4 regions of the Paenibacillus sp. Aloe-11 genome follow, and region 2 is predicted to be linked to each of the others. Evidence: riboswitches for the same ligand, from Rfam matches in the RefSeq annotation. Region 2 holds a riboswitch; each other region holds the start of a gene.

Region 1 (5,582 bases), on a different contig from region 2:
TTCCGGGCACGATTATGTACTCGGCCTACCACTTCATAGGTGACAAGCGACACTTCACAGATATCACCCGGATTTAAGTGAAGCATACTCTTCTCCGCTTTTGGCGGCTCAGGCTTGGCAAACAGATTTGAAATTCGTTTCCACACACCCATGATAACTTTCCCTGCCTTTCTTAGCCTAGAAGCATGCTGTAATAATCAAGGCGCCAACCAGATGCAGCGTCCCTGAAAACAGACCAAAACCAATTTTGCCTTCCTGTGTGCCTTTATCCAGATCAAACTGCGCCCAGTACCGCAACAGTAAACGTACAATAATTTCCAAAATAAACAGGATGACAAAAGCAATGACCGAGTACACAAGCGCCTCTAGCAAATTGTTAGCTGTAGCAATGGAACCTGACAAAATGTACCCCTGTGCAATCAGCTTCATAATCATTCGTACCGTTACAGCCATATTACCGGCTTTCACTTCGGCAAAATCCTTATACTTCGTAAATAAAGAGTCGACATACATCAACACGAACAGCAAAACGGCACCCGCACCAGTCCATACCAGCATCGCCTTCATCGTTTCTAAAAAATGCATTTCATCCCATCCTCCACATCTTCTTGACCTTCATTTATGTTGCTTTACGCCTCCAGGCAGGGAAAAGCGAAGGAGAAAACATTTCTCCTTCGCTTCCTAACCATTACGCTGATAGCAATGCTCACACTGCTTATTTATTTTCGTATTGCTTCAACAAAGCAGCAAGCTCGTCGTCCACGGCGCTTTTCTTATCCAGCTCCTTGAACTCCTCATCCAGCGATTTTTCCTTGGAGGACATTTCATTGCTCGCTTCAGCACGCGCTTCTGCTTGCAGCATTTTTTCTTCCATACGCTTCAATCCGGCAGTTGCCGTATCTGAGCTAAAACCGTTCATTGCTTTGTTAATTTCAGTTTGTGCTTTAGCTGCATTATAGCGGGCAACCAGTGTCTCGCGCTTGTTCTTCATTTCTGTCAGCTGTCTGCGCATTTCATCCAGCTTGCCACGCAGGTTATCGGCTGCGGCTTTGTTCTGATCATAACCAGCCTTAAACTCGTTCATCTTTTGCTCGGCAGATTTCTTTTCTTCCAACGCGCGACGGGCCAGATCCACATTTTGTGCTTTCGCTGCGGTATGAGCCTGCTCTTCACGTTTTTTCACCAAAGCCGCTTGCTCTTCATATTGCTGCTTGAATCTCTTTTCAATAGCAATTTGAGCAGCTACCGCTTTCTCGGCATCTTCCAGATCCTCTTGCATATCACGAATGTATTGATCTGTCATTTTGACTGGATCTTCTGCCTTGTCGATAATCGCGTTAATGTTGGACATCGTAAGATCTCTTAATCGTTTGAAAATAGACATGTGAAGTTCCTCCTAGAGTTGAATGCTTAAATTTTAAGCTCTGTACACATGTTTACGCAAGTTTTGCATGAGGGTTTCAAAAATCCTAAAAGCCGCGCAGGTAAGGCTCCGGGATATCCGCTTGTACTTTCAACGCCCGCGATGCATGCAGCGCCCAATAGGGGTCACGCAACATGGCACGGCCTATCGCTACCAAATCCGCCTCTTTCTGCCGAATAACCCGGCTGGCATCCTCATAATCATCCAGTAAGCCGACAGCAATTACGGGCACATTCAGCTTTTCCCGGATGTGATGGGCCAAATCCACCTGATAGCCAGCACGCGCAGACGGACCTCCGCCCGAACCAATCGGCCCCTCGCCACCGGAAGAAATATGAAAAATATCCACACCTGCATCGCGATAGCGTTCCCCTATGCCTGATATGTATTCCACATCATAACCGTCCTCGACATATTCTTTGGCAGATAACCGCATGATCACAGGCATATCAGCAGGAACAACCTCTTTAACAGCACCTACTACCTCAACACCAAACAAAGATAAATCCTGTCCATACTCATCTTCTCTTGTATTGGTTAAAGGGGAATGAAATTGATGGATCAGATAACCATGAGCGCCATGAATCTCAACCGTGTCAAAACCGGCTTCCACTGCGCGACGTGCACCTTCTTTGTAAGCTTGAACCAGTTCCCTGGCTTCAGCTGTCGTCAAGGCGTGCGGTACTTTAAAGCGATCACTAAAGGGTATTGAGGACGGAGCCACAGGCTGCTCAGCATCCTCAGCCTTACGACCGGCATGGCCTAATTGAATTCCAATTTTGGCACCGTATTTGTGAGCTTCCTCCACAATTTTACGATATGCAGGAATATGGTCGTCACTCCAAATGCCCAAATCACGATCCGTAATGCGTCCATCCGGGTGAACCGCTGTCATTTCCACAATAATGAGTCCAGTGCCGCCTACCGCCCGGCTAACGTAATGGACATGATGCCAATCCGTTGGCTTTCCGTCCTTGGCCTCCACGCTGTATTGGCACATCGGGGGCATAACAATCCGATTTTTTAAAGCCAGCCCCTTTAATTGATAAGAAGTAAACAAGTCGGTCACTTTTATCCATCCTTCCTTCAATTCCATGTCTGTACAATTATGAATTGCATCTCCATTATACATCAGTTGTCACAGTATACCGAATCCGTTATCGGGCTAAAACCTGCTAAAATGCTGTTGTTTTCAGTCAGGTTAAGAAAATATGTACGTTTAGCTTCGTCATTTTCACTCATATCCATCATCATATGCTATCATCCCATTGCATATGAGCCTAACCCGATTTAGCGGCATAATTTTAATAGGGCAGGTGCATAATAGCTGAGAGCACCACTAGGTACCACGTACCACTGGACGGAAAGGGGGAATACATATGCCGTACAGAGGAGTGTTACCAAGTATGGCACTGTTACTAGCATTTACGAGTTTTCCTGTTCACGCGGATGTGCCTCCCAGCATCGGAGCGCACCATCCCAAGGAAGCGGCAGTTACTTCTTCTGTACATCAAAGTACAGACCGGACAGCTCCTACCTTAGGCATGCTGCGAAAAAAACATGCCGACATTTTTAAAATGTGCGGCCCGCATACCCGCCAAATTGCCTTAACTTTTGATGATGTACCCGATTCCAGATATACACCACAGGTTTTGGATGTTTTGCACGCGAACGGCATCAAGGCCACCTTTTTTATCGTAGGTCACCGCGCGGAGAGACATCCGGGTATCATCCGCCGTATTATCCGTGAAGGTCATGCGATAGGGAACCATTCTTATACCCATCCGGATTTCAGGAAGGCTACACCAGAACGCTTTCGCAATCAGATTACGAAAACAGAACGTATTTTACAAGCCAGCGCCGGTTTTCGTCCCAAGCTGATTCGTCCACCTTATGGCGAAATCACGGAGCCTCAAATCCAGTGGGCACGTCGCCATGGCTACATGATTGTCAATTGGAATGTAGACTCCCTCGACTGGAAGGGACTAAGTAAAACACAAATCCAGCGCAATGTGATCCCTGCTACCGGGCCCGGCTCCATTATTTTAATGCACGCAGGCGGAGGACAAAGCTCCAACCTGCAAGGCACAGTCCAGGCCCTTCCGGGTCTAATTCAGTCCCTGAAGGCCAAGGGCTACAAATTCGTTACAGTTCCCCGGCTGCTCCACACATCGGAACGGAAATAAAGGGGTTGTTTAAGGAGCGAGCACCGAACTAGATCAACCAAAAAGCTGTCCTGCCAGCAGATGCATTCTGCTAGTCAAGACAGCTTTTTATGTGTGGGCCTGTTTTAAACCTGATCCCATTTATTAAATTGTAAAATCTATGCATTAAGTTTACATAATATATATTATGTTCATTTATTCTGTGTTCAAGGCAATGTTATTTAGCAATAACGTATAATTTCACATTTTGAAAGCCAAAATCGTTCACAAATGATTTGCTGCCAGGAATAAAGATATCAATTCGCTTGCCTGTAATGGCACTGCCTTGATCGCGGGCGACGGCCACAAAAGAATGGTCTGGCAGGCCAGGGTGGGAATACCCTGTAACTAGTACCTTCGTTCCCATCGGAATTACGTTCGGGTCTACCGCAATCGTACCTAGCTTAAGCGGATTGCCGTAGTAGTCTACCGCGCCCCATTTGCCATTTTCATCACCTGCGGCAGAATACGCTGTAGCTTTAACATCAACTACTTTACTGTAATTGAATGTTTTGCCCCATGCTTTAATCGTTGGACCCTCATTTGCTGGTGCTGTCTCCTTAAGAAGCTGTGGCTTCGAATCCGAAGCAGCCTTCACACCTGTGTCGCCAGGCACCTTAATTTGCAGACCTGCATATATGTTGCCCGGGGCAATATTCGGGTTTGCCTTCGTCAGTTCGTCTACCGATACTCCATAACGTTGAGCAAGCAAGAAGAAGGTATCGCCCTCTTTGGCAGCATGTAGCGAAGCGGCATTCGCTACTCCGGCTGTTTGTGCCAGCCCTGCAATAGCTGCGGCAAGCACCGCAAATTTCATGGTTTGTCCAATACGTTTCAGATGTTTCAAAAGATATGTACCTCCTCTGTTATGCCTGCGAAGTTAGCTGTCGGATTCGGACTCAGGAGAAGCCCTATGCTTTTTTGCAATTCACCCCTAGGCAGCTTCCATTCCTATCCGTCTTATGACGAATCGGAATGACTGCCGTTGTTACGTCCCCCGCACTTCCCATAGTTTTGGTCCAAGCATTCGGCGTATATCATGAGCTTTATGCTGGCCCGGCAAGTTTTGGCTTACTGCATAATATCACAATTTTGTAACCTTATCTGCATGAAAATGTTGGGAACCTTGAACATCATACTATATTCATTACAATTTTGTCACTATGAAATCGGTATCTGTTACGAAAATATGGGGAAATAGTGACAGAAAAAGAAAAATCCCTCCTGTCAGACATAGGACTGTGGTCAAGACCCTATTGACTGCGGAGGGGTTGCTTTATAACTTAATGAATCAATTCGTTACAACACTTTGGCAAGAAAATCTCGGGTGCGTTCATGGCTTGGTGTACCAAAAACCTGTTCTGGTGTCCCTTGCTCCACGATTTGGCCCTTATCCATAAAGATGATCCGATCCCCTACCTCACGTGCAAAACCCATTTCATGCGTGACAATCACCATCGTCATGCCGCCTTCAGCGAGCTTTTTCATTACATCGAGAACTTCCCCAACCATTTCAGGGTCCAAAGCAGAAGTAGGCTCATCGAACAGCATCACGTGCGGCTGCATCGCCAAAGCGCGTGCAATCGCAATCCGTTGCTTCTGACCCCCTGATAACTGGTTCGGATAGGTATTCTTTTTATCCTCAAGCCCAACGGTACGCAGGAGCTCCAACGCAATTTTCTCTGCTTCCTTGTTGGACTGACCTTTAACCTGTATTGGTGCAAGTGTCAGGTTTTGCAGCACTGTTTTATGCGGGAACAGGTTAAAATGCTGAAACACCATGCCCATTTTCTCCCGAGTCGCATTAATGTTATGGCCACGGGCCGTTATCGGCTCGCCCTCAAACAAAATCTCGCCGTCTGTCGGCTGCTCCAGCAGATTCATACAACGCAAAAACGTACTTTTTCCCGAACCACTGGGACCGATGATAACGACAACTTCCCCTTTGGCGATTT
Region 2 (5,582 bases):
CGAAGTTCGACAAGCCGTTGTTTGATGGCCCACCCGAAGGAGGTGACAGGCATTTTGTTGTTCAAGAGAAATCGCCCCTTACGGATTCTTGCGGAATAATTGGTGTGTTATAATAATCATCAGTAAACATGTTAGAATTAACCATCTGAAACCATGATACACTTTTATACGTGTTTTTACAATCGGAAATACGTTATTTCATTAAATTAATTACTTAATTAAGTGAGAAATTTGTAAAAACCTGAAGTGCTAAGTGACCTGAATCATTCATCTAGAGCCTGTTGACGGTGTGAAATTGCGGTTATGCTTGGATAAAAAAAGCACTCTGCCACTTGGGGAAAGCGGTAGGGTGCTTTTGGTGTTGCAGCCGGATCGGTGAAGCGGGGCATCAGGGGGATGCTGGAAGACGTTTGGACAGGCCGGGGGAGGGAAACAGTCTCACTTCATCCAGTCGGCTCTTACGGCTCATATAAGGCGGTTGAGTAATGTAGGAACTGGACCAATGTCTGTAAAGCAGCTCTCGCTGAAATGCAGCTGACTCAGGCACATTGAATTTTTTCCATGTAGTGAGCAGTTCGTCGGTCATGCGCTCGATGAGAGGATTTTTTTCCTCGTAAGGTGTATTTAGCAGTTTGGAAGCATCTTCAATGCAGAAGGACACGGCTGCGGCTAGATAGCCGTGAATGGTCTGCTCCACATCATTTCCAAGGAGAAAGTTGATCCACGTATGAACGGTAGCGAGTGTGCCAATTGCGCTGTACTGAATGAGTATCGCTTCAAGCTGATCAAATTCAAGCCAAGGATACAGAGCTTTGGCAAGCTTGATCAGGCGCTGACCAGACAGGCGTGACTCTTTCGCGTGTTGCAGAGAGGAGCGTTGGGTATGCAGCATCTTATCAATAAGGGCGATACGCCAACCATCCTCTTGTTGAATGGCGACATACAGGCTTTTGATCGCCATACCGTCAAGCGCTGTGAATTGAGGATACAATTCGTTCCGCATGTAATGTTCCAGGTCTTGCATACAGGTCAAACGTCCGTTATGGAATAGTTCCTCCAATCCATAAGAACGGGTGAAGCCGCCAACGGGTAGGGAAGGGTCCAACAATAATGCGTAATTTAGCAAGCGGTTGCCTTTGTGCAGGGTAGTTCGCCTCCTTGAATCGAAATATTGTGTTATATTATTTAACATATGAGTTGAGTTTATTTGAATAACTTAAAGTATTATGTAATATATATTCACATTTATTTTGCTAAAATGTCAAATTAAATAATTTTATAGCTCTAATATGTTATTTAATATTACGCAATAAATAATTATTAAATTTGGGTTTACAAATATAAGCTAAGGGAGTATAATAAATCTGTTGCCTCAAAACATTATGATTTGCGGTCGTGGTGGAATGGCAGACACGCTATCTTGAGGGGGTAGTGGGCGTACGCCCGTGGAGGTTCGAGTCCTCTCGACCGCATTATATGGAAGATACGGTTACAAATAGCAAAAATAAAAAAAGCATCCTGACACGTTTTGTGTGAAGGGATGCTTTTTTGTTTTAATCGAATCTTATTTTTCCTGCAAAAGCTTTTCAATATCTCCTGCCAGCTTATCCGGAGTTGTTTGTGGTGCATAGCGCTTAAATACGCTACCTTCGCGTGTGATTAAAAATTTCGTAAAATTCCACTTGATCGCTTTGGAGCCTAATACGCCTGGAGCTGTTTTGGTAAGGTAGCGAAATAAAGGGTGTGCCTGATCACCGTTGACATCTGTCTTGGCAAACATCGGAAAGGAAACTCCGTAGTTGATCTGGCAAAACTCCGAAATCTCCTCGCTGGAACCCGGCTCTTGCTTGGCAAATTGGTTGCTGGGAAATCCCAAAATTTCGAGCCCCTGCTCATGATACTGGTCGTATAGCTCCTGTAGCGCTTTATATTGGGGAGTTAGCCCGCATTTACTGGCTGTGTTCACGATGAGCAGAACTTTCCCTTCATATATGGATAACGGGATTTCTTTTCCTTGCAGGGTTTTGGCACCATATTCATAAATGGTCATGGTATCCCTCCTAATTCGATATTCTACAATTAAATTGTAAGCAATTTTATGAAAGGTTGCAAGCCTACAATAGATGTAATGAGTTTTCTTAATACTGTAAAATCGTATTTTGTTCAAAACGGCAAATTGCGCTGCAAATGGAGCGAATTGCGGCGTTTCTCAGCGTAAAAGCAGGTTCAATCGGCGTTTATCTGGTGTATATAGCACATTTTCTTTCGCTTTTACAAAAAAAGGACAAAACTGCTCTCCTTACGCCAATATTGACATGCCTTTCATTTTCGAAAAGGCATGAAAAACCGAGATTAAAGGAGCTGGGAGAAGCATAGTCGTATTGTAAGCGTTATTATTGATCTTCTATGCTTAAAAGGACGATTTATAACCCCGTTGGTGAGCTTTACAGTGTTCCTTGCGCGGGTGTATGATTCAAGACGTAATTTCAAATTAACAAGAATGAAGCAGCAACGAATTGTCTAATCGCTGAATTTTGCAGTTGCAAAAGCGGGGGAACCAATCGGGATGTATACGGCTTTGGAAGCCGTAATCTCATGGGGTGAATTTTCCGGCCAAGTGCCGGAAATAGGGCGACTCTCACGTCCAAATCCGACAGCTAACCTCGTAAGCGTACAGGGAGAGGCAACAAACCGCCGTGTGCAGCCATGGTTTATTTTATCATGGATATGTAAGAAGCCGGAGGAAAGCCTTTTTCCTTTGGCTTCTTTTTGTTGTCTTTTTATACCGGGAGAGGAGCTACTGATGGAAGGTCGGTTAATTATCGTCACTGCACCGAATGAAGCGGGCAGAAGTTTTGTGAAATTGCTCATGTTCAAAAAACTGGCGTTTGCGGTACTCACCAATAGCGCTCAGGAGGAACGACAGCTCAAAAAAATGGGTGTGGAGCACATTGTGCGCATCAATACGATGCAAGCGGGAAAATGGAATTTTCCCAAAAAAGAAATTGGTAGCGTGTATTTGTTCGAAAACAGTATGAATCTGACTTGCCGTTTCCTGCAAATATGCCGGCCACTGACATCGGATTTGATCTATGTCATCACGCACGGCTGTAATCCACAAGGAATTTATCGGGGATTGGGAGCGGATCATGTGATCTACACATTGAACGGAGAGGTGGGTTTTCTGCTGAACGGATAAGCGCTTATAACATAGTTATTGATTTGAGGACTGATACGGGAGGGCTTGAACATGATGGATATATACATGCTGCTCGTGCTGGCTGTGAGTTATGGAGCGATACTGCTATTTGTACGCTGGTGCAATGAGCAGACCTCTAAGGGAGGGCGAAGAGGATGATTGTTGTGCTTGTGCTCACGGCTATGGTGTTGGTGTATTTAATCTATGCGCTCCTGAACCCTGAAAAGTTTTAAATCGCTATAAGAGGAAACGGGCAGGAACAGCAGATCCGGTATCACAGGTAGCGGGTTTGGCGCAAACGTGTGCACTCGCTTGTTGGTCTGGGTCAGGTCTGTTGTTCCACATGCGCAGGAGCATTTTAAGGAGGAATAGACGATGGAGCTGCTGCAAATTGGAATTGTGCTTGTCATATTGCTGCTCTTGGTAAAGCCAGTGGGCACCTATATGTATCATGTATTCTCGAATGAACCGAATCGGACGGATCGAATTTTCGGTGGAACGGAAAAGCTGATTTATAGGCTAGTAGGCTTGAAAAAGCTGGAGAATATGCGTTGGACTACGTATGTTATGAGCTTTCTTGCGACCAATGTCGTGCTTGTGGTCATCAGCTATGTGCTACTGCGTTTGCAAGGAATGCTTCCCGGGAATCCGGCTGGAAACGGCAATATGGAAGCGTCATTGGCTTTAAACACGGTAATCAGCTTTATGACCAATACGAATCTCCAGCATTATAGCGGAGAAAGCGGACTTACGTATCTGACACAGATGGCGTTTGTCACGATGATGATGTTCACTTCGGCGGCTTCCGGGTTTGCTGTTGCTGCGGCTTTTATGAGAGGATTGACGCGGCGCGGTGAAGGAATGGGCAATTTTTTTCAGGATTTTATCAAGGCGATTATACGGATTTTCCTGCCGCTGGCCTTTGTGCTTACGCTGGTACTAGTTGGATTGAAAGTACCACAGACGCTGCAGCCTACGGCGGATATTACGACGCTGAGCGGAACACAGCAGCAGATTGCTTTGGGGCCCATTGCTTCGATGGAATCTATCAAGCATTTGGGGACGAACGGGGGCGGTTATGCGGGTGCCAACTCTGCGCATCCTTTTGAGAATCCAAGTCCCTGGACGAACGTTCTGGAGATTTTAGCGATGTGGGTAATGCCGGCTTCACTGCCGTATACCTTTGGCTTGTTTGCCCGCAATCGCAAGCAGGGCTGGATTATTTTTAGCTCGATGATGGTATTGTTCCTTATTTTTCTGTCCGTTACGTACGTGTCTGAAAAGACGGGAAATCCGCTGATACAGGCGCTGGGTGTGGATGCTTCGCAGGGAAGCATGGAAGGGAAAGAGGTTCGCTTCGGCATTGGACAATCGGCATTATTCACTGCGGTGACGACAGCGGCAACGACAGGTTCGGTCAATAATATGCATGACACACTGACCCCGCTGGGTGGTATGGCGGCTTTGGGTGAAATGATGCTAAACGTCATTTTCGGCGGCAAGGGTGTCGGGCTGATGAACATGCTGATGTACGCGATTCTGGGTGTGTTTATATGCGGACTGATGGTCGGAAGAACCCCGGAATTTATGGGTAGGAAAATTGAAGGCAAGGAAATGAAGCTGATTGCGATTGCCATACTGGTACATCCGTTTCTCATTCTGGCGCCGACTGCGCTCGCTTTTATGAGTCATTGGGGGTATGATGCGGTCACAAACCCCGGATATCACGGGCTGACTCAGGTGCTCTATGAATATGCGTCATCTGCGGCAAATAACGGGTCAGGGTTTGAAGGACTTGCAGATAACAACGTATTCTGGAACTTAACAACAGGGATGGTTATGTTCTTTGGACGATATGTATCCATGATTGCATTGCTGGCTGTAGCGGCTTCGTTGAATGCCAAAGCGCCGACACCAGTGACGACGGGCACACTGCGCACGGACAACAAGCTGTTTGGGGCCATTCTGATCGGAGTTGTTCTGTTGATTGGTGCGTTGACCTTTTTGCCTGTCATCGTATTGGGGCCTGTAGCTGAATTTTTGACCATGTGATGAAGAATGAGCATGAAGAAGAAATTGAGAATGGATGAACGGGGTGCTTGATCATGAAGGAACAACGTAAACGCATGCTGGACAGAAGCATCTTGAAGCATGCGATCAGGGATAGCTTTATGAAATTAAATCCGATGCTCATGATGAAAAATCCCGTCATGTTCGTCGTGGAGATCGGCACACTGGTTGTGCTGTTGATGCTGCTGTTTCCCGGTTATTTTGGAGCTGACAAGGAAATGGGCTTTAACCTGGCTGTTTTTGTTATTCTGCTGTTCACGCTGCTCTTTGCCAATTTTGCTGAAGCGCTCGCGGAGGGGCGGGGGAAGGCGCA
Region 3 (5,582 bases), on a different contig from region 2:
AAGCCCGAGCACAAGTCCAATAATGGTTGTAATTTGCATGATACACCTCATCCATGAGAATAGATTTTGAATCCTTTCATGCCGCCGGGGTCGTCCTTGCCCCAAGCGTGTCATTATGAGACGGATTATAATATTTATCGACAAAACTCCCTTTTTTGTTAAGTGCGAATTTCCGGTATAATAAAGTGATTATGTATTGAATGGCGGAACAATTGGAGGAAACGGTATGGGAGTGAAGCATGGACGGGAGTATGAACAAATTTTGAACGAATTGACAGAGGCTGTAGGCCGCATTCCAGACAGCTATGAATTTTTTGAAATGGAAGCAGAAGATTGGGACAGGCTGGACCCGGCGGGACGTCAGGAGGTCAACGAGGCGTTGGCGGAGGATTTGTTTTATGCGCTGGGTACAGAGCCTGTTATTACTGTGGGCAGCGGCGTTGTGATCTATGAGCCAGAGCAGCACCGGATCTATGTTCTCATTGGAGATGAGGAGCTAACGTCGGTCCCTTTAATTTGAAGGCCATCTTATGGATTTATCAACGGGGCCGTGGTAATATGTACACCACTATATTGTAGTTTTGGCCGCATAAGCGGCTGAAAGGCTTCCGTATAAATGGGGAGGAGTCGTAATATGCCTTTTACACAAGAAGAGATTGAAGCACATCTGGAGAAATTGGAGGGCTGGGAACTGGAGGAAGGACGTTGGATCGTTCGGAAATATAATTTTTCCAGTTTTATGAAAGGGATTGCATTCGTGGATGAGGTTGCTGCTATATCTGAAGCATTCAATCATCATCCGTTTATTACGATTGATTACAAGACCGTGACTTTGCGTTTGACCTCATGGGATGATGGCGGTATTATGGCCGTGGATATTAAGGAAGCCCAACAATATAATGAAGCTTTTGAGAAAATGCGTAGCAGTCATTAAGCATGCAGTCATTAAGTCAGTAATGATCTGCTGGATGATGATAAAAGCGCCTTCGCTATACAACAGAGAAGTTGTATGCCGAAGGCGCTTTTATCATAGAGCCTAGCTCTGGTGGTCGGGCTGATATACCATACAATAAAATGGCTTTTTGCCATCCGGAGTCAGTCGTTCATAGGTATCTGTAAGCTCAAATCCAGCTGCCTTGTAGGCCCGGATGGCGCGCTCATTCCAGGTGAGCACCTCCAGATCAATTTCATTCTGTGGATTGCGCCGTCTGGCTTCCTCAGCAATCGCACGGACAAAATCGGAACCCCTGCCTTGTCCGCATCTGTCGGGATGCATTCCAAGACCCAGCCGGGTTACACCAACCATAGGGAAATATTGCGCAAATCCCGTCAGCTTGCCCTCCTCATCCAGTACGGCAACATATTGCTCTTGACGAAGTGTGGGATTCCCAAATTCGACTTCCAGCGCCTTCATTTGTTCCCAGGGCAGCCAGCCGTAGATATTGTAGGGTGGATCATAGCGCCATTCACAGATTGCAGCTGCCTGATGCTCGTCCATCGGTACGATCCGAAAATTAGATATTGAGGCAGGCATGTCTTCACATCCTCCTTTTACAGGTACTTAAACTGTTAACAACAGATTGTAGACAAGTTACAGAGGAATGGCAAGCATGTTTACTTCATCGTTCGCTAAAATTGAAACCTTTTGAGATGTCAGTTCGTTAGTAATCATAATCATTGCTGATGTTGGGGACATAAAAAACCGCAATTCGATTCCGGCCAGAATCAAATTGCGGCTAAGGTTAGCTTGCTATGCGTCAGTTATTCTACATTGTCGTCATCAGGAGTTTCAGAAGCTACGGCGTGGTAAGCGTCAGTACTCATAATTCTTTTTGCACCGACATAACGGTTAGCATAATAATTTTCGTTCAGTGAGCTAACTACTACACCACGTGAAGACGAGGAGTGAGCGAATTTCCCTTCACCTACGAAGATACCTACATGGGAAATGCCTCTCCCTGTTGTGTTAAAGAACACCAGATCTCCAGGTCTCATTTCATCGCGGGATACGGAAGATCCCATTTTGAATTGTGAACCAGATTGATGCGGCAGTTTAATTCCCAGTTTGTTAAATACATACATTGTGAAGCCGGAGCAATCGAATCCTTCGAGTGTAGTGCCTCCGCTTCTGTAGCTTGTTCCTTTGGCATCTTGGATGATCTGGTCCATCTTAGAGTCTGCATATGCACTGCCGCCACCGAATGTAAAAGATGTAAAGGCAATGGCAAGACCCATGGCTGCGATCGTTAGCTTCTTCTTCAAAAAAAATATACCCCTTCCAATGCCTGCGAGGTTAGCTTAAGGATTCGGTAGAAGGTTCCCCTATGACCACTCTGTTGCGAGATCAATTCACCCAAACTGGTTCCCCCGCTTCCCAGGTGCCAGGAATTAGGCTTAACTTATGATGTGCACCTTGGAGAGCGTATTCACTATAACGAGCTTTTGAGATAAAGGTTACAATAAAGATTACAAAGTTGTTACTATCAGTTCACTGCGACTATTGTAACAAAGTCCGCTGGCTTTGGCAAATGTTTCATCGCAAAAAGTTACAAAAAAAATCTGTCCCTGATATCTCAGGAACAGATTTTGTTAAAAGTATGCAGTTAGGTGCCGTTTGTGTAGGGATGAACAGAGATTTTTCGACAGAGCTCAGCTTCTGCTGGAAATATCGGTATGCCACAGCCGGTATTGAGAGCTGATGTGCCACAGTCTGACCAGACTGGTAACAAAATGATACGATTGCTGGAGAATGAGTGCCAGCATACCCGTCCAAATCATTGCCACGGTGCCGAATAGAGCGAAGACAAGCAGCACACAAGCACCCAGCAAAAATGATATGCCAATAGCTGGGACGATCTGGCGAAAAAAGGCGAGCAAGGACGACAGTATGGCGTGACCACCGACGGTGCCCAGCTGCATGTACAGGATGCACTGCCGGATGAACCAGCCATATGCGATCCATCCGATGGCATAGGGCAACATATGCAGAAGGTAAGAGGGAGATTGCAGCGCTCCTGCTGCAATAGGGTAGAGCCTCGGCATCACCCAGATAGCGGGAAGCAGCAGCAGCCCCAGCTCGATGGCGTAATAGAGCATCGACGACAAGCCGTGACGTTTCATCCCGCGGAAGAAGGATAGGCTTTGCGGCTCGGTCGTATGGGTATGCAGACTTTGGTATATTCCGGCTCTAATGAAGGGAGTGATCAGCATACGCAGCACCGTCGCTCCCAGTAGTACCCACAAGTATATATGCACTTCCCGGTTGTCCATGAGGGCAATTTGGCTTTCCATCCAGAACAAGGTCTTGCCCAACTCGTTATGCCCCTGATCGGGGTAGCGCAGCAGTAGCGGGATAACGGCGGATTGCACCAGCCTGTAGAGAAATACTCCCCACAGCAGCTGATACAGAAACAGAATAATGACAATATAAAATTGTATGCGCACAAGCGCCCAGCCTTCTTTTATAACCGTCCGCATCTATAGACACCTCACCATGACAGACTTCCAAGCAGTGTCTCCAACAGCTTGGTTACACTTACGCTCCAACGAGTTTGCTGCCTTTCGTTCAGTTCGGCCTTCAGGTTATTGTTGATATGCTTGTTTTCCAGCGCAATGGTATATAGCGGATCAATGGTCACGTATGAAACGGGAGAGGCGCTCTTGAGCCGATAAGTTGTGCTTTTACCCGTGCCGTCCCAGGCCTTGAATATCGTTGTCCCATCCTTGAAGGTAAATTGAACGGGGATCTTGGGATAATCCGCACCTTTTTTGCTCAGCGTCACGACCGCTTCATACCCTTTCTCCAGCTTGTGGTTCGTGATGCGATCCACCGAGAAGTCCGCCATCTGGCCGTCATATACATATTGTTCAAAATAGTGGCTCCATGAGCGTCCGGTGACTCTCTCAACGATACGTTGAAAATCCTGTGATGACGGATGTTTGAAACGGTACGTCTGGACGTAAGTGCGCATGATGCGATCCATTTTTTTTATTCCGACCTGACGTTCAATGCCCTGCAGTACCAGCTTGCCTCGAGAGTAGGCATTCTGCCCATACGCAGCAGAGGAGCCATACTTCCATGACTCGCGGTTTAGCGGTTGAGGAGACGCTATCTGGCCTGATTGTAGCGGCAAGTTGGGGGTGAGCCCGTATTCCTGCTCCATAAGTCGTTCCTCTGCATAGGAGGTGAAGCCTTCATCCAGCCACGGTTCCTCAAATTCATTATTGGCTACCATCCCGTAGAAATATTGATGTCCAATTTCGTGAACTAATGTCCGCTCCAGGTTATAGCCGGGGTTCAGGTTATCTGCGGCGGCGGCCGTGATCAATGTCGGATATTCCATACCTCCGGCGCCATTGCCTGTTTTGGGTGGAACCACGATGGACAGGGTGGAGTATGGATAAGGCCCGTACCATTTGCTGTAATACGAAAGGGCGGCTTTGGCTGCGCTCAAATAGCGTCCCTTGAGTTCCTTGTGCGACGGGTCGAGATACAGCTTGATTTTGACACCGGGGACTTCAGCAGAAGAAAAGGGTTCTTCTACGGTTACAAAGTTGGGTGAAGCGGCCCAGGCAAAATCGTGCACGTCATCGGCATAGAATTGATATATTTTTTGTCCATTCTGCCGGACTGCTCCGCGAGTGGGAAAACCGGTTGCGGCTACGATGTGCGTTTCAGGTACTCGAATCCGTATGCTGTAAATTCCAAAATCGGCATAAAACTCGGAGTTGCCATGATACTGATGGAGATTCCAGCCCTCCTCGGCACGCCCGCGCTGTCCTGCAGTCTCATAAACGCTGAGCTTGGGAAACCACTGTCCTGCCATTACAAAATCATCTGTCGCACCCATCCGTGCGAAAATGGCAGGCAGCTTGACCTCAAACTTCATATATAGTGTAATTTCTTCGCCACCTCGTACCGGCTTGGGCAGACGCACCTTCATGAGCGAGCGGTCATTTGCGTTACCGTCATCCGGTTGTACATATTGAGTACGGTGCAGAAGGGATAAGCCGTCTTCCGTCTTGAGCTCAGTCAGCGTCATGGAGCCGAAGCCGTCCTTGGGCATGGTGTCTCCGCGCAGCTTGCCCCCGGATTCCTTCATAAAGGTGGTATCCATGGAAGAAAAGGCATTCGGGTACAGATGGAGATACAGATCGTTCACGGTTTTCTTCCCCGGATGCTTCCAGGTCATTGTCTCTGTACCTCGCAAAACCTGTCCTTCTTCCAGGGACACATCAATGTGATACTCCACCACCCTTTTGCTGAGAATTTCTGAGGCAGGCTGTGGAGGATTCTTGGGCAGCTCAGCCAGGATGTTTGCCCCTGAAGGCTTGCCCGTATCTGGCGCAAGCGCAGACTCAGACTGGGAGCCGTGTGCTGGTTGGCCTATGGATTGCGGATCGGATGGCGATTGTGGCTGCCAGGCAAACCATAACGTCCCTGCGAGGAGACCGAGGGCTAGTGTAGACAATAAAACGATTTTGGTGCGTGCTGGGGTCATACAATGGATACCTCCCGTTGACAAGCATCTACAGCATGTATATGTTTGCTTTCGGGAGATTATTAGTTAAAATATTTGTAG
Region 4 (5,582 bases), on a different contig from region 2:
TTTTGATTAAAGAGCTTGATACGTGTCTATTACCTTATTTTTCAGATGATTTATCACTTTTGTCGATTTGGAAATGCATAAAAACTATAATTCGACATATTACGACAAATGATGTCGAATGAGGGAAACGATTTAGGATTTTAATGTATTTTAATCCATTATTCCGAAAATTAAAGGAGTTGATATCTTGCACCAGCCACTTAGTGAAGAAAAAGTTTTTAAAGACCCGGTACATAACTATATCCATGTTCAGGATACAGCGATATGGCGGTTGATTAACACGCCGGAGTTCCAACGGTTACGCCGTATCCGGCAGCTGGGCACATCTTATCTTACGTTTCATGGAGCGGAGCATAGTCGTTTTTCACATTCATTAGGCGTATATGAAATTACGAGACGTATTATTTCCCAATTTGAACGCGGGGATTTTCCCGATTGGCCAAAGGAGGAAAGGCTGGTTGCTTTGTGCGCCGCTCTGCTGCATGATGTGGGACACGGTCCATTTTCCCATTCCATAGAAGAAGCCTTTCATATGAACCATGAGGATTGGACGTGTCGCATTGTACTGGGGGATACGAAGATCAACGCCGTGCTGCGGCAGGTCGATGAGGAGCTTCCACAAAAGGTGGCTGCGGTCATTGCTAAAACGTATGACAAGCCAATCGTTGTCAATTTGGTAACCAGTCCGCTGGATGCCGATCGTATGGATTATCTGCTGCGGGATGCTCATTCGACAGGTGTCAACTACGGCACCATTGACTTGGATCGTATTTTGCGGCTGCTGCGCCCACATAATGGGAGAATCGTCGTAAAGGAGTCTGGCATGCATGCGGTAGAGGATTATTTGATGTCACGCTATCAGATGTATTGGCAAATTTATTTTCATCCTGTAACACGCAGCTCGGAAATCCTTTTGCGTAAAATTTTCAAGCGGGCGAAGGAATTGTTTAAAAACGGATATGAGTTTGGTTTTCTGTTGGACCCGCTTCCGGACCTTCTGAAGGGAGACCTTACAGTAGAACAATATCTGATGCTCGATGAGTCTCTGATTCAGACGGTATTTGGCCAGTGGAAACGAGAAAAGGACGACATTTTAAGCGATCTGAGCACTCGTTTTATGGATCGTAAATTGTATAAATATGTAGAGATTGATAATATGGATACAGATACCATTGACAGTATTCGAGGAGCTTTGGCTGAAGCTGGTCTGCACCCGGAATATGATCTTGAAATTGATTTTCCAACCGATCTTCCTTATGATGTGTTTCGGAAGGGTGGCTCGACGGACAATCAGATTCTACTGCTTGGACGTCAGGGTGAGGTGAGAGAGATTTCCGAAGTTTCAGAAATTGTGCGCTCAATTAGTGGCATTCACCGAGGGAAATATCATATGTATTATCCCCAAAATAAATTGAATGGGGTAAAAGACAGGCTTCCTGCCGAAATAAGGAATTATTTTGTCAAACAATAGACAACTGTATAACAATGAAAGTAAAAAAAGGAGATCAGTAACTTGGAATTATTCGACACTCATACTCACTTGGATGCGCCGCAATTTGACGAAGACCGTGAAGAAGTTATAGCGCGTGCTGTCGAATCGGGAGTAACCCGGATGATTAATATCGGATTTAATCGTGAGACGATTCCATCCACGATGAAATTGGTCGAGACGTATGATTTTATGTATGCGGCAGTCGGATGGCATCCTGTGGATGCCATTACAATGCAGGAGGGCGACCTGGAGTGGATTGCATCGTTATGCAGTCACAAAAAAGTTGTAGCCATCGGGGAGATTGGTCTGGATTATTATTGGGATACATCACCGAAGGATGTACAGCACCGGGTGCTTCGGAATCAAATTGGTCTGGCTCGGGAGCTGAATATGCCCATTGTTGTCCATAACCGGGATGCGCATGAAGATATTATTAAGATTTTACGCGAGGAAAAAGCGAGCGAGGTTGGCGGAGTCATGCACTCCTTCTCCGGAAGCTGGGAGACAGCTAAAATGGTGCTGGATATGGGCTTTCACCTTTCCTTCGGTGGGCCAATTACGTTCAAAAATGCAAAGCAGCCCAAAGAGGTGCTTGCACAGGTTCCGCTGGATCGTCTACTCATTGAAACGGACGCACCTTATCTGACACCTCATCCATTTCGTGGAAAACGAAATGAGGCTGCACATGTGAGACTGGTGGCAGAGGCTGCCGCCCAAATCAAGGGGATCACAGTAGAGGAATTGGTGTCCATAACGACCCAAAATGCCTTGGAACGATTTGACATCAGATGAGAAAGAGAAGAAACCAACCAAAATAATGAGATAGACGGAGCTAATCATGAATTTGTTGCAGGAAACTCGAGAATATTACAATATTTTAACCGAATATTTTGGAAAATGTACTTGAAACCCGCTTTACAACATGCATAGAAACAGGATATCATCTTTTCAGTGAATTGTTGATTGAATGTAAACTCCAACAAGTCATTTCATGAACCAGTCTCGCTGAGTCCCTTTTACAGGGAACGGGGGAACCGGTATGGCTTACTGCAAGTCCGTCAAGCCATATTTCGATTTCTTTCTGGGTCTTTGGGGTGAATGTGAAGGCGACCGCCATGAGCGGTTGACCCAAGCTAGGGCGACTCTCTACGTCCGAACCCGACAGCTAACCCCGTAAGCGTAAACAAGAGAGAAGCCATCTCGTGCATGATTTTTCCGCATATTCACTACATGCTGGAAGCCACGAAAGAGCTCTCTAGTCTCTTTCTCTGGCTTTTTTTGTTTGTGAATAAAAGAAAATCTGTCATCATACTGTGGTTAAACAGGGGAGGACAGCATGCCGCGAAGACGGGTACATGGTGCAGGACAGTCGCATTACGGGCTTGTCTTGTAGAAAATCTGTTATAGTCACGTCAAATCTCAACTATGTCTTACTCTAGACGGCGGGCTATGTAAGGAGGACGGAGGAAATGGGCATTTTCCAAAAAGAGGAGACCCATGAGTCACGCTCATCCAGCATGTCTTACGTATTACGTTGGAAGAAGGAAAATGTGCGCCAGGCTGCTTTGGTCGCTATTTTTCTAATTGCACTAACGATTATGATTTCAATTCTGGTGTACACTCAATCTAAGAAACAGGTCTTTTTTGTCATCAATGGTAAGGCATCTGCGGTAGAAACCCGGGAATCCAAGCTCCAGGATTTGCTCAATGAGCATTCCATTTCACTGCAGCCGCATGATACGATTTCTATGCCGCTGAACGGAGCCATACAGGATGGGGATCGCGTAATCATCAAACGTGCCAATCAAGTTAAAGTGACCTCAGGCAATGAGACGAAAAAGCTGTACACAACAGAAAATACAGTAGAGGGTGCCATTCGCACTTCGGGCTATAAATTATCGTCAAATGACAAGGTTTACCCTGCGCTCGATGCTTCTGTTTCGTCTAACATGGACATAAAAATCGTCCGCGTGAAGAAACAGCAGGTCGAACAGAAGAAACAGGTGCCTTATCAGGTCATCAAAACGTCCGATCCGAGTCTCTATAAGGGCGATAATCGGGTCCTCCAAAGCGGTAAATCAGGTGTTGTCGTCCAGCACGTTCAGAAGGTATACCATGACGGAAAATTGGTATCCAAGCAGCTGGTCAACAAGGAAGTCGCACAGAAGCGTGTGGATAAGGTAATTGCGGTAGGAACGAAGAAAAAACCGGTCGTTCTGGCTGCTTCTGTCGGTCCGGAAGATACCGGTAAGGCAACACAGGTGAGTTCGGGCAATGCTGTCCGTAAAGCTGGTGTAAATTTTAAATACAGCAAAGTATTGCAGAACGTCTCCATGACGGCGTATTCCTCACAGGAGCCGGGTATCGGTACACGTACGGCTTCCGGTACACGTGTCACGGAAGGACGGACCATCGCTGTCGATCCAAGCATCATTCCAATCGGTTGGTGGGTGTACATTGAAGGGGTGGGCTTCCGCCGTGCGGAGGATATCGGTGGCGCCATTAAAGGCCACAAAATCGATGTGTATTATGAGAGTTTGAGCCGGGCTAACCAATTTGGTCGCAAGCACGGTAAAACTGTATATGTAATCGGACCGGTAAAGCCTGAAATCAACTAAAACGGCTTGTGTATGTTCAGGGCAATGCGATAGTATTAACATCATAGTTATGCCATGCTAAGAAGAGGATATCCTCTTCTTATTTTGTTTTCAAAAGCAGGGAAAGATAAATATAGCATGCTGTGTAGCAGTGGAGGGAAACGTAAAATGATCAAGGAAGTGATCGTGGTCGAGGGTCGGGATGATACAGTGGCTATTCGTCGTGCTGTTGAAGCGGACACAATAGAAACTGGCGGCTCTGCCATTAATAAAATGACGCTGCGCAAAATTGCATTGGCGCAGGAGCGGCGGGGTGTCATTATTTTGACTGATCCCGATCATGCAGGGGAACGCATCCGCAAAATTATCGCCTCCAAGGTACCCGGCTGCAAGCAGGCCTTTATACCCGAGGCGGAAGCGACGCGTAAAGGAGATATTGGGGTGGAGAATGCTTCACCAGAGGCCATCAGACACGCTCTCGCACGAGTACATACGACGGTGGAAGGAGCCGATCCGCTGATTGAGTGGGCGGATTTGATTGACGCCGGACTGATCACCCACCCAAATGCTGCTGCGCGCCGTATGGCACTCGGCAATATACTGGGTATTGGCTATTGCAACGGAAAGCAGCTGCATAAACGGCTCGCTGTATTTCAGATCAGCCGTGAGGAATTCGCCAGTGCGCTGGCGCAAATCGAAAGTGAAGGATTGTGATATCCGTATGACAGGGATTCAAGATATAGCAACACCGCGCCGTACGAAGGAAATTATTCAACGGCACGGTTTTTCGTTCAAAAAGAGTTTGGGCCAAAATTTTCTGATTGATCAAAATATTCTGAACAAGATCGTGAGTGCTGCCGGATTGGATGACACCAAGGGTGCACTTGAGATCGGTCCCGGGATTGGTGCTTTGACCGAAAAGCTGGCGCAATCGGCCAAGGTCGTAACTGCTGTCGAGATTGATCAGCGGCTGCTGCCTATTCTCGAGGAAGTGCTGGCTCCTTATGAGCATGTGAAGGTCCGTCACGGGGATGTGCTAAAGCTGGATTTGCGAGAGGTGTTCGCCTCTGATTTTGCAGGGGTCAGTAAAGTGAGCGTGGTGGCTAATCTGCCGTACTACGTTACTACACCGATTCTGATGAGGCTGCTGGAGGACAAGCTTCCTCTGGAGAATATCGTGGTCATGATCCAAAAGGAAGTGGCTGAGCGTATGGCTGCGTCTCCAGGTACGAAGGATTATGGCAGCCTGAGCATTGCAGTGCAATATTATAGCGAGCCTGAGTTGGTCTGCATCGTGCCGAATACGGTGTTCATTCCCCAGCCGAATGTAGAATCGGCAGTGATTCGTCTGCGTGTGCGAGAAACCCCTCCGGTGGAGGTGGTGGATGAGAAGCACTTTTTTGAGGTCATTCATGCCGCTTTTGCCCAGCGTCGCAAAACGATCTCCAATAACTTGAAAAGCCGCTTCTTCACCAAAGAGAACAGGGACGCGC

Evidence for each region. A riboswitch is a leader RNA that binds a small molecule or an ion and turns the genes downstream of it on or off. The one in region 2 is predicted to bind cyclic di-AMP.
Region 1: it holds a riboswitch for cyclic di-AMP, as region 2 does, so the genes downstream of both, WG8_RS22160 (3D domain-containing protein) here and WG8_RS29305 (hypothetical protein) in region 2, are expected to answer to the same signal.
Region 3: it holds a riboswitch for cyclic di-AMP, as region 2 does, so the genes downstream of both, WG8_RS00480 (C40 family peptidase) here and WG8_RS29305 (hypothetical protein) in region 2, are expected to answer to the same signal.
Region 4: it holds a riboswitch for cyclic di-AMP, as region 2 does, so the genes downstream of both, WG8_RS00085 (3D domain-containing protein) here and WG8_RS29305 (hypothetical protein) in region 2, are expected to answer to the same signal.

Annotation. Positions count from the first base shown of each region.
Region 1 covers NZ_JH601067.1:221,184-226,765, forward strand. The annotation lists gene WG8_RS22135 (DUF4178 domain-containing protein) at 1-152, opposite strand, end outside; gene WG8_RS22140 (DUF350 domain-containing protein) at 178-585, opposite strand; gene WG8_RS22145 (PspA/IM30 family protein) at 716-1,384, opposite strand; gene WG8_RS22150 (NADH:flavin oxidoreductase/NADH oxidase) at 1,470-2,492, opposite strand; gene WG8_RS22155 (polysaccharide deacetylase family protein) at 2,803-3,609, shown strand; gene WG8_RS22160 (3D domain-containing protein) at 3,806-4,474, opposite strand; cyclic di-AMP (ydaO/yuaA leader) riboswitch at 4,482-4,657, opposite strand; gene WG8_RS22165 (amino acid ABC transporter ATP-binding protein) at 4,927-5,582, opposite strand, start outside.
Region 2 covers NZ_JH601050.1:100,516-106,097, forward strand. The annotation lists gene WG8_RS06550 (hypothetical protein) at 1-65, opposite strand, end outside; gene WG8_RS06555 (urease accessory protein UreF) at 389-1,126, opposite strand; tRNA gene WG8_RS06560 (tRNA-Leu) at 1,390-1,472, shown strand; gene WG8_RS06565 (glutathione peroxidase) at 1,565-2,050, opposite strand; cyclic di-AMP (ydaO/yuaA leader) riboswitch at 2,516-2,688, shown strand; gene WG8_RS29305 (hypothetical protein) at 2,804-3,199, shown strand; gene kdpF (K(+)-transporting ATPase subunit F) at 3,355-3,432, shown strand; gene kdpA (potassium-transporting ATPase subunit KdpA) at 3,575-5,251, shown strand; gene kdpB (potassium-transporting ATPase subunit KdpB) at 5,305-5,582, shown strand, end outside.
Region 3 covers NZ_JH601038.1:15,367-20,948, forward strand. The annotation lists gene motA (flagellar motor stator protein MotA) at 1-39, opposite strand, end outside; gene WG8_RS00465 (hypothetical protein) at 227-520, shown strand; gene WG8_RS00470 (4a-hydroxytetrahydrobiopterin dehydratase) at 635-934, shown strand; gene WG8_RS00475 (GNAT family N-acetyltransferase) at 1,037-1,534, opposite strand; gene WG8_RS00480 (C40 family peptidase) at 1,762-2,262, opposite strand; cyclic di-AMP (ydaO/yuaA leader) riboswitch at 2,268-2,405, opposite strand; gene WG8_RS00485 (hypothetical protein) at 2,650-3,477, opposite strand; gene WG8_RS00490 (M1 family metallopeptidase) at 3,489-5,501, opposite strand.
Region 4 covers NZ_JH601036.1:10,315-15,896, forward strand. The annotation lists gene WG8_RS00075 (HD domain-containing protein) at 188-1,471, shown strand; gene WG8_RS00080 (TatD family hydrolase) at 1,514-2,284, shown strand; cyclic di-AMP (ydaO/yuaA leader) riboswitch at 2,486-2,687, shown strand; gene WG8_RS00085 (3D domain-containing protein) at 2,962-4,110, shown strand; gene rnmV (ribonuclease M5) at 4,258-4,803, shown strand; gene rsmA (16S rRNA (adenine(1518)-N(6)/adenine(1519)-N(6))-dimethyltransferase RsmA) at 4,811-5,582, shown strand, end outside.